2 regions of the Kitasatospora sp. NEAU-CNBT7 genome follow, and region 1 is predicted to be linked to the other one. Evidence: riboswitches for the same ligand, from Rfam matches in the RefSeq annotation. Region 1 holds a riboswitch; the other holds the start of a gene.

Region 1 (5,231 bases):
GTCCGCTCCAGCGCCTCGGGCGCCAGCCGGCCGGTGCGGTCGACGTCCTGGCCGAGCCGGTTGATCACCATCCGGCGGTCCAGGTCGGTGATCTCCCCGGTGGCCGGGTCGAGGTCGGCGATCAGCAGCCGGATGGAGTTGGTGCCGCAGTCGATCGCGGCGACCCTGGTGACGGTCACTGGCCCTCTTCCTCCGCCTGCGCCCGCTTGGCGGCCCGCTCGGCGGTCTTCTGCTCCTTGGCGGCGATCACGGCCGCGTGGTCCTCGGCGGCGGCCCGCTGCTCGGCGACCCGGGCGGCGCTGGCCTCGACCTCGGCCGGGGAGACGCACGGGCCCTTGGCCCACCAGTCCTCCAGCATCCCGATCGCCTCGTCGCCCAGCGGGTTGACGCCCGGACCCGCCGCCAGCGCGTGGCCGACCAGCACGTGCAGGCACTTCACCCGGTCCGGCATGCCGCCCGCGCTCGGGAAGCCCTCCAGCACCTCGATCGCGTCCCGGCGGGCGATGTAGTCCTCGTGCGCCTTCTGGTAGGCGGCGGCCAGCTCCGGGTCCTCGGCCAGCCGGGCGCTCTGCTCCTTCATCACCCCGTCGGCCTCCAGGGTGCCGATCAGCGAGGCGGCCTTGGGGCAGGTCAGGTAGTACAGCGTGGGGAACGGCGTACCGTCCGGCAGCCGCGGCGCCGTCTCCACGACGTCCGGGTTGCCGCAGGGGCAGCGGTGGGCTACCCCGCGCAGGCCGCGCGGCACGCGGCCGAGCTGGGCGGCGATGGCGGCGACGTCGGAATCGGCAACGGGGGTGTGCTCAGTGGTCATCAGCGGTCTGTCTTCGTGAGGGGCGGGGGTTCGGGGGGTGTGCTTCGGTGCTCCGGGCCGGTGGCCGGGTCAGCGGCCGGGGGCCGGCCCGGGTGCGGCTCCCGGTCCGGGTGCGGCTTCGGCTCCGGTCCGGGGTGAGGCCGCGTCGGCCAGGTCGACCGACTCCCAGAATCCGGCGTACCACGGCTTGAGGGCCTTCGCCTGGGCGGCGGGCGCCGCACCGGCCTGCGCGGACTTGACCGCCGCCGAGGGCGACGGGTCCACCGACACGAACGGCGTCTCGCCGGGCACCGCGTAGTGCAGCCGCTCCCGGGCCTGGGCCTTCACGTACTCGGGGTCCTGCCAGCGGGCCCGGTCCCGGGTGAGCTGCTCGACCTGCTGTCTGACCTGTTCGGCCCGGGCCCGCTGCTCCGCGAGCTCGGACCGCTGCGCGATGAACTGGCGGGCCGGGTAGGCGAGTATCGCCACCAGCGAGCACAGGACGAGCACCAGGATCGTGGCCCGGCTGGTGAACCGCGGCCGCGCCGGGAGCCCCGGGATCCTCCACCTGGCCATCTGGTACCCCTCCCCGTGGTGTGCGGGGCCTGCGCGCCGGTGCCCCGGCCTCCACCCTACGGGGTGAGGACCGGGGCACCGGTACAGCGGGCGACCGTGTTCACGGCGGCTGTGCTCGTCACGCGTGACCCAGCACTCCGCGGAGCGGCTGAGCCTGCTACTCCGCGGAGCGGCTGTGCTTGCTACTCCGCGGAGCGGCTGAGCCTGCTACTCCGCGGAGCGGCTGTGCTTGCTACTCCGCGGAGCGGCTGTGCTGATTACTCCGCAGAGCGGAAGCGGGGGAACGCGCCGCGGCCCGCGTACTCGGCGGCGTCGTCGAGGATCTCCTCGATGCGCAGCAGCTGGTTGTACTTGGCGACGCGCTCGGAGCGGGCCGGGGCGCCGGTCTTGATCTGGCCGCAGTTGGTGGCGACGGCGAGGTCGGCGATGGTGACGTCCTCGGTCTCGCCGGAGCGGTGCGACATCATGCAGCGGTAGCCGTTGCGCTGGGCCAGCTCGACGGCGTCCAGGGTCTCGGTGAGCGAGCCGATCTGGTTGACCTTCACCAGCAGCGCGTTGGCGGTGCCGGTCTCGATGCCGCGGCGCAGGCGCTCCGGGTTGGTGACGAACAGGTCGTCACCGACCAGCTGGACCTTGTCGCCCAGCTTCTCGGTCATGGCCTTCCAGCCGTCCCAGTCCGACTCGTCCAGCGGGTCCTCGATGGAGACCAGCGGGTACGCGGCGACCAGCTCGGCGTAGTAGTCGATGAGCTCGGCGGAGGAGATCGCCTTGCCCTCGAAGGTGTACGCGCCGTCGTTGTGGAACTCGGAGGAGGCGACGTCCAGGGCGAGCGCGACGTCCTTGCCCGGGGTGTAGCCGGCCTTCTTGATGGCCTCGACGATGAGGTCGAGCGCCTCGCGGTTGGAGTCCAGGTTCGGCGCGAAGCCGCCCTCGTCGCCGAGGCCGGTGGACAGGCCGCGCTCCTTCAGCACGCCCTTGAGGGTGTGGTAGACCTCGACGCCCCAGCGGACGGCCTCGGAGAAGGACTCCGCGCCGATCGGGGCGATCATGAACTCCTGGATGTCGACGTTGGAGTCCGCGTGCGACCCGCCGTTGAGGATGTTCATCATCGGAACGGGCAGCACGTGCGCGTTCGGACCGCCGAGGTAGCGGAACAGCGGCAGGTCGGAGGCCTCGGAGGCGGCGTGCGCCACGGCGAGGGAGACGCCGAGGATCGCGTTGGCGCCGAGCGAGGACTTGTCCGGGGTGGCGTCCAGGTCGAGCATGGCCTGGTCGATCAGGCGCTGCTCGGTGGCGTCGTAGCCGACCAGCTCCGGGCCGATCTGCTCGATGACGGCCAGGACGGCCTTCTCGACGCCCTTGCCGAAGTAGCGGTTCTTGTCGCCGTCCCGCAGCTCCAGCGCCTCGAAGGCACCGGTGGAGGCGCCGGACGGAACGGCGGCGCGGCCCGTGCTCCCGTCGTCGAGCCCGACCTCGACCTCGACCGTGGGGTTGCCGCGCGAGTCGAGAATCTCACGGGCTACGACGACATCAATGGACGGCACGAGGCATCTCCTTGCGGAAGCGGGATGTGTTGTCGTTACGACCAGAGCCTAACCGCACCCGGAGCCGGGGCCGCGCAGACCTCCGCACCGTCTCACCGTGTGGCCCGGCTACTCGCCGGTAGTTCACCTGAATGCCCGCAAACCAGGCCGTACCTGCCGATCCGTCGCCGGGACGGCCTGGCCGCGCCGGGCCCGGATCAGCCCAGTCGCAGGACCTGGCCGGGCTCGATCAGGTCCGGGTCGGCGCCGATCACGGCCCGGTTGGCGTGGTACAGCTGCTCCCAGCCGCCTGCCAGCCGCTGGGCCTCGGCGATGGCGGACAGGGTGTCACCGGGGCCGACGGTGTACTCGCCGCCCTGGCCGTCGGAGGTCTCGGCGGCCGGCTCGAAGGCGCGCTCGACCGGCGGGGCGGCGGCGCTGCGGGACGAGGGGTCGGCGTCCGCCTGCTGGTGCGGGCCGCCCTTGGCCAGTCCGGCCCGGCGGGAGCAGACCGGCCAGGCGCCGGGGCCCTGGGCGGCCAGCACCCGTTCGGCGACGGCGATCTGCTGGCTCTTGGTGGCCTGGTGGGCCTGGGCGGCGTACTTCGCGCCGCCGAACGAGCGCCAGGTGTCGGAGGTGAACTGCAGTCCGCCGTAGAAGCCGTTGCCGGTGTTGATGCTCCAGTTGCCGCCGCTCTCGCACTGGGCGACCTTCTCCCAGGTGGAGACGGGGGCGGCGGTCGCGCCATGGGCGGCGAGCAGCGGCAGTGCCAGGCCGGCCCCGGCCACGCCTGCTGCGGCGATGGCCTTCTCGGCCCGGTTCCAACGACGGTGACGGCCCGTACCGGTGAAGAGCATGGGGATTCCCTCTCCGCACGCCTGCGAGGTGAGCTGTCGGGTTCGGACCGGGAGGTGGTGGCCCGGCCGTCTCGGCGGGGCGGGAGCGAGTGCTCCTGCCCGCGTCGGCGGCTTCACCCCTAGCCGTCGGGGAGCGACGGCGCAAACCTGGGTCCCCCGCCCCTGTCCTGGGTCTGGTCGGCTTCCCGGAGCGCGGGGACAGGATTCGGCGTTCCGCGTCCGGGGCCCGCGACTGCGAGCTTCCCGGAGGTTAGGCAGACGTATGTGCCAATCACAAGCTCATATCGCCACCATCACGGAGAAATTATGAACCGTCAAAGATCGTCCACCAACCGTCCCTATATGTCCGAGTTGATGGTCATTCGGATCGCGGGAAAATCACCGCCCGACACGCGGACCGACACACCGTCAGGGGTGCGCCGAGAACGTCACCGGCAGCTCGCGCAGCCCCCGCATGATGAGTCCGCCGCGCCAGCGCAGGCTCTCCGGTTCGGCCGCCAGGGTGAGGTCGGGGAGCCTGGTCAGCAGGGTGGCGATGGCCAGCTGTCCTTCCAGCCGGGCCAGCGGCGCCCCGATGCAGTAGTGGATGCCGTGGCCGAAGCCCAGGTGGGGGTTGTCCTTGCGGGCCAGGTCCAGGGTGTTCTCGGCGGCGAAGCGGGCCGGGTCCCGGTCGGCGGCGGCCAGCACCACCAGCACCGGGTCGCCGACCGGGATGTCCACCCCGCCGATGGCCAGCGGCCGGGTCGCGAACCGCCAGGTGGCCAGCTCCACCGGTCCGTCGTAGCGGAGCAGTTCCTCCACCCCGGTGGCCAGCAGCTCCCGCTCGCCGCGCGCCACCGAGTCCTGCAGCAGGGTGCGCTGGGCGGGGTTGCGCAGCAGCGCGTACAGGCCGTTGCCGATCAGGTTGGCGGTGGTCTCGAAGCCGGCGAAGAGCAGGATGAAGGCCATCGCCGCGGCCTCGTTCTCGGTCAGGTGCTCGCCGTGGTCACTGGCCCTGATCAGCCCGGAGATCAGGTCGTCGCCGAGGTCGGCGCGCTTGCGGTGGATCAGTTCCAGCAGGTACGAGCGCATCTTCTTGACCGCCCGGGCCACTCCGCCGCGCGGGCCGCGGCCGTGCCGGATCATCATCCCGGCCCAGTCCCGGAAGTCGTCCTGGTCCTCGGGCGGGACGCCGAGCAGGTCGCAGATGGCGTAGATGGGGAGCGGGAAGGCGAACTCGTGGATCAGGTCGGCCGAGCCGCGGGCCGCGAAGTCGTCGATCAGCCGGTCGGTGAGGTGCTGCACCCGGGGCTCGAACTCGGCGACCCGGCGCGGGGTGAAGGCCTTGGAGACCAGGCGGCGCAGCCGGGTGTGGTCCGGCGGGTCGATGTTCAGCAGGTGGGTCATCAGGTCGGCCTGGCGCTCGCCCGGGATGCCGACCCGGCCGCTGCGGTGCGCCTGCCCGCTGTGGTGCGCCGGGTTCTTGGAGAGCCGGCTGTCCGCGAG
Region 2 (5,231 bases), on a different contig from region 1:
GCGGACACCCGGGCGTTCGCCGCCGCGGCCCGCGCGCCGCTCTCCCTGGCGACCGCGACGGTGCCCGAGGGCGGGCACAACTTCCGGACCTGGAGCACGCTGCTGCCGCCCGCGCTGGAGTGGCTCTCGGGGCGCCTGCGGGCCGGCTGAGGCTCAGCCGACCGGCTGCAGCTTCCCGGTGTGCAGCTCGCCGACGCGGCCGCCCTCGCCCTCGTACGTCCAGAAGACCCGGACGGTGAGCGTGGTGAGGTCCATCACATGGCTGACCGTGATGCCGCTCTGCTCGGTCCAGCTGACGAAGTACACCTGCGGGCCGACCTCGGCGACGTGCAGCCGGACGTCCTCCCACTGGCCGGCCGACTCGCCGAGGCCCTCCCAGCGCAGCCTGGTCCCGTCGGCGGAGTAGGAGTTGCGGAAGGCGGCACCGTTGTCGACGTCGAACAGGTAGGTGCGTCCGGCGAAGCCAGGCAGTGGCGCGGTCATCTCGGGTGCTCCTGGGAACGGTCGCGGCGGCCGCGGCCGGTGCTCCGGCCGCACCCCCCAACCTAGCGGACCGCCGGCGGCCGGCGGCTTGAGGTTCCCGCGGGGGAAGGTCCTAGATTCGTCGGCGTGACGGACCAGAGCGAGCACCTGCTCACCATCGGCGCGATGGCGCGCCGCACCGGCCTGACCGCCAAGGCGCTGCGCCACTACGACCGGGTCGGCCTGCTGCGCCCCGCCGAGGTGGACCCGGACACCGGCTACCGGTACTACCGGGCCGGGCAGGTGCCGGCGGCGCGCCTGGTACGGGCGCTGCGCGCGGTCGACCTGCCGCTGGAGCAGGTCGGCGAGTGCCTGGCCGCGGGCGGCGAGGCCGAGCTGGTGCAGCGGGTGCTGGCCGGGCACCGGCGGCGGCTGCAGGCGCGGCTCGACCGGCTGCGCGGGGCCGTCCACCGGACGGATCATCTGATCGAGGAAGGGATCGGCACGGTCATGGGCGAATCAGTACGGGCGGTCGACGCGGGCGACGAGCGGCAGCTCGCGGTGGACCTGTTCAACGGCGTCTGGCGGCTGCTGGAGCAGGAGGACCGCTCCGCGGCCGACGACGACCGGATGGTGCACATGGCGCACGCCTCGCGGTACCACTGGGGGCAGGTCGGCGCGCCGGTCAACCTCGGCCGCGGGGAGTGGCAGTGCTCCCGGGTGTACGCCGTGCTGGGCCGGGCGGAACCCGCCCTGCACCACGCCCGGCGCGCACTGGAGCTCTGCCGGGAGCACGGGATCGGCGACTGGGACCTGGCCTTCGCGTACGAGGCGCTGGCCCGCGCGGCGGCGGTGGCGGGCGAGCCGGAGCAGGCCCGCGCCTGGACCGAGCAGGCGCTGGCCGCCGCCGAGGAGATCGCCGGGCCGGAGGACCGCGAGCTGGTGCTGGCGGACCTGGAGAGCATCCCCGGGCAGCCCCGGTTCTGGTGACCGCACGGCCGGGGCCGCGGCCGCAGTGGCTGCCGCAGTGACCGGGACGGCGGCCGGTGCGGTGGCCGGGCGGGCCTGTGAGGGACGTCTCGTTGTCGGTGCACGACCCATCTGCCTAGCCTGCACGGGATGCCCGGCTGGGCAGACCCGCGGTCGGGACGCCGAGTCCTGTCCACCCGACGGCGGTCACCCGATCACCTCCTGGACAGGAGCGGGGGAACCAGGTTTGTTGCCGTCGCGCCCCCGCTCCCACCGGAGCCGGGCGCACGGCTGGGGCGCATGTGCAGAGTCGCGTCGGCTGAGCCCGGCGTCGCGGACCCGGCGGGACTCTGCAGACGCGCCCAGGGGTGAAGCCGCTCCCCACCGGCGGCCGGGCAGCCTCGTGCCCGAACCCGACAGCTAACCTCGCAGGCGTCGCAGAGGATCCCCCATGCGACTTTCGCCCACCCCGGCCCGCCTCGGCCTGCTCGCCGGCGCGACCGTCCTCGCCGGCGTCCCGCTGGTCGGCCAGGCCTCGGCCGCCACCCCCACGGTGACCCAGGACAGGCTCTCCCCGACCGCCATGGCGGCCGACACCGCCGCCAAGGCGACGCTCACGGTGCACTCCTCCGCGTGCTTCACCGCCAAGACGCTCGGTGTCGGCGTCCGTGACGCGGCCGGCCACAACCTGGACTTCCCCGGCAACGCGAGCAACGTGCAGATCTGCCCGGCCGGTGTCACCTTCACCAGCGCCGCCCGCACCCTGCCGGCCGGCACCTACACCCAGTTCGGGTTCTGGCAGGACTCCGCCAACGCCTGGCACAACCTGCCCTCGCAGACGCTGACCGTCGGCGGCTCGGCCACCCCCGCGCCGGCCCCGACGCCCACCCCGACGCCCACCCCCACCCCGACGCCGACCCCGACGCCGACGCCGGCCCCCACCCCGGCGCCCGGCACCGGATCACCGGTCCCCGGCAAGGCGCTGACCTGGTCCGACGAGTTCGACAGCCTCAACACCACCCGCTGGACCACCGACAAGAGCAGCTCGTACAAGTACGGCAACCACAACCCGGACGACAACAAGCTCGACTGGCTGAGCAAGAACGGGGTCAGCGTCTCCGGCGGCGTCGCCACCTTCACCGCCAAGCCGGGCGCCAACAAGCTGGAGAACGGCAAGCAGTCCTGGGACACCGGGCTGCTCACCACCGAGTACTCCGGCGAGGGCTTCCAGGTGAAGACCGGCGACTACGCCGAGACCCGGGTCAAGCTGCCCTCCGGCGGCGGCGCCTGGCCGGCCCTGTGGACCTGGAAGAACGGCAACGGGGAGATCGACTCCTTCGAGTACCACCCCGACAACCCGAACCTGCTGGAGCTGACCAACCACGTCAAGTCCGGCTCGAAGTACTACACCGACGCCAACGCCGTGGCCAAGGACAAGTGGGTCACCATCGGCACCTACTACGGCGCCAACTCGGTCGACTGGTACGTCAACGGCGTGAAGGTGTTCTCCGACAACACCGGCGTCGGCGCCAACTGGTCCGCGTACCTGATCCTCAACCTGTCGCTGAGCGCCGGCCAGTACCACCCGGCGCCCACCGGCACCGCGCCGATCACGTTCGCCGCGGACTACGTGCGGGTCTACCGCTGACCGTCACGGTGACACGCTCAGCGTGAACGGGGTGCCGTCGTCCGCAGCGTCGCGGTCGTCGGCACCGGTCACCAGCAGGTGCCCCTCGGCCCGTGTGCCGGGGGGCACCTCGCGTGCCACCCGGACCGGTGCCAGCACGGTCGCGCTGCGCCCGGCGGGCAGCCCCGCCGGGAAGGTGCAGCGCAGCAGGCGCACGCCGGGCCCGGTGGTGCAGGACTCCGGGAAGTACGGGCCCTCGAAGGCGAAACCGGGCGGCAGCTCGGCCAGGACGGTGAACGCCGAGGCGGTGCGGTCCGGACCGCCGTTGGCGACGAAGCCGTGCAGGGCGGTGCTGCCGCCGGGCGGCGCCGGGTCCGGGTCGAGCCGGACCACCCGCAGGTCCGCGCCGTCCGCCACCGGGACGGCCGGGACGGCCCCCAAGGCCCCCAAGGCCCCCAGGGCCCCGGACAGGGCCAGCAGCACCGCGGCCGACCTGCCCGCCGCCCGCCGGCCCGCGCTCTCGGACATGTCGTACCCCTCCGCCGTCCGTCCTCTGGCCGATACTCACAGTAGCGACCGATGGCGGAACGAGAGCGGAGGAGGCACGGGTGTCCGAGCAGGTGCTGAGCGAGGTGAGCGGCCGGATCGCCGAGGACCGGGAGGCCGGGTTCGTGGCGTCGTACCGGACCCTGGTCACCGCCGAGCTGCCCGACGGGCTGCTGCGGACGGAACTGCTGCGCGGGCCGGACCGGCACTGGCGGGTGCAGAGCCTGTGGCGGGACCTGGCCGCGCTGGAGGCGGTACGGGCGGACCCCAGGATGGCCGCCGCGCCCCGGCTGTTCCGTGAGGCCGGTACCGAGCCCGACCTGGCGGTCTACGTGCTCACGGCCACCGCGGTCCGGCCCGGCTGAGCCCGGCCCGGCCGGCCCCGGGCGGCCCTCGGACGGGCCGTCAGGGGGCGAGTACCTGCCCGAGCCGCAGGGCGATCTGACGCATCACCGGTACCAGGGCGGCACTGCCGGCCGCCGCCTCCAGCGCCCTGATCCGCGCCTCCGGCCCGGACACCGACAGGGCGGTCGGGGTCGGCGCGCCGGGTACCGCGACGGCGATGCAGCGCACGCCGATCTCCTGCTCCTGGTCGTCGACCACGTAGCCGGCCTCGCGGGCGTGCGCGAGCTGGGCGATCAGCTCCTGGGGGTCGGTGACGGTGTACGGGGTGTGCGACTGCAGCGGCTGCGGGCCGAGCAGGGCGCGGGTCTCCTCCTCGGGCAGCTGGGCGAGCAGCGCCTTGCCGACGCCGGTGCAGTGCGGCTGCACCCGGCGGCCGACCTCGGTGAACATCCGCATCGAGCGGCGGGACTGCACCTGGCCGACGTAGACCACCTCGCCGCCCTCCAGCACCGCCAGGTTCGCGGTCTCGCCGGTGGCCTCCATCAGCTCGGCCAGGTACGGGCGGGCCCAGCTGCCGAGCAGCCGGCCGGAGGTCTCGCCGAGCCGGATCAGCCGGGGGCCGAGGGTGTAGCGGCGGGCGGTGTCCTGGCGGACATACCCCTGCTGGACGAGGGTACGGATCAACCGGTGGATGGTGGGCATCGGCAGGCCGGAGGTGGTGGACAGTTCGCTCAGGGTGGCGATGCCGCCCGAATCGGCGAGCGCTTCCAGCAGCTGGAAGGCGCGCTCGACGGACTGCACGCCACCGGCGGCTCGCTCGGTGCCTGTCGGTGCTTCGGCGGGGGTGCTGGCCACCGGCGTTCCCTTCACTGTCGCGGGAGGAGTAGAGTCCCAGCGATCTAGCTCAACAAACCGTTGAAATTCTGTATCGCGGAAACTAGTCTCCACCCTACAGAACGAAACCCGCCGGTAGGTGGGTTCGGATCTGGGAAGTTCCCACCGGAGCTCCCCAAGCTTTCACAACCGTCCAAGGAGTGTCCTGCCCATGGGTGCAGATCAGGGACCTGACGGCGTTTCCCCCGCCGCCCCGGTCGTCACTGTCGCCGGTCCGCGCGTTCCCCGCGCCGAGGAGGTGCTCACCCCGGAGGCGGTCGCCTTCGTCGTCGGCCTCCACCGTGCCTTCGAAGGTCGCCGGCAGGAGCTCCTGACCCGACGAAAGACCCGCCGTGCCGAGATCGCCGAGGCCGGGACGCTGGATTTCCTGCCCGGGACCGCAGCGGTC

The links. Region 1 has a riboswitch for cyclic di-AMP ahead of AC2TEW_RS10045 (transglycosylase family protein). Riboswitches for the same ligand answer to the same signal wherever they lie in the genome.
Region 2: linked by a shared signal. The riboswitch ahead of AC2TEW_RS06895 (glycoside hydrolase family 16 protein) and the one ahead of AC2TEW_RS10045 (transglycosylase family protein) in region 1 are both predicted to bind cyclic di-AMP.

The regions. Positions count from the first base shown of each region.
Region 1 covers NZ_JBXQQB010000006.1:5,507-10,737, forward strand. The annotation lists gene AC2TEW_RS10025 (Ppx/GppA phosphatase family protein) at 1-179, opposite strand, end outside; gene AC2TEW_RS10030 (DUF501 domain-containing protein) at 176-811, opposite strand; gene AC2TEW_RS10035 (FtsB family cell division protein) at 881-1,366, opposite strand; gene eno (phosphopyruvate hydratase) at 1,624-2,910, opposite strand; gene AC2TEW_RS10045 (transglycosylase family protein) at 3,108-3,746, opposite strand; cyclic di-AMP (ydaO/yuaA leader) riboswitch at 3,751-3,936, opposite strand; gene AC2TEW_RS10050 (cytochrome P450 family protein) at 4,155-5,231, opposite strand, start outside.
Region 2 covers NZ_JBXQQB010000004.1:33,643-38,873, reverse strand. The annotation lists gene AC2TEW_RS06910 (alpha/beta hydrolase) at 1-150, shown strand, start outside; gene AC2TEW_RS06905 (phenolic acid decarboxylase) at 154-483, opposite strand; gene AC2TEW_RS06900 (MerR family transcriptional regulator) at 610-1,452, shown strand; cyclic di-AMP (ydaO/yuaA leader) riboswitch at 1,776-1,857, shown strand; gene AC2TEW_RS06895 (glycoside hydrolase family 16 protein) at 1,883-3,079, shown strand; gene AC2TEW_RS06890 (hypothetical protein) at 3,083-3,586, opposite strand; gene AC2TEW_RS06885 (antibiotic biosynthesis monooxygenase) at 3,667-3,969, shown strand; gene AC2TEW_RS06880 (IclR family transcriptional regulator) at 4,010-4,804, opposite strand; gene aceB (malate synthase A) at 4,995-5,231, shown strand, end outside.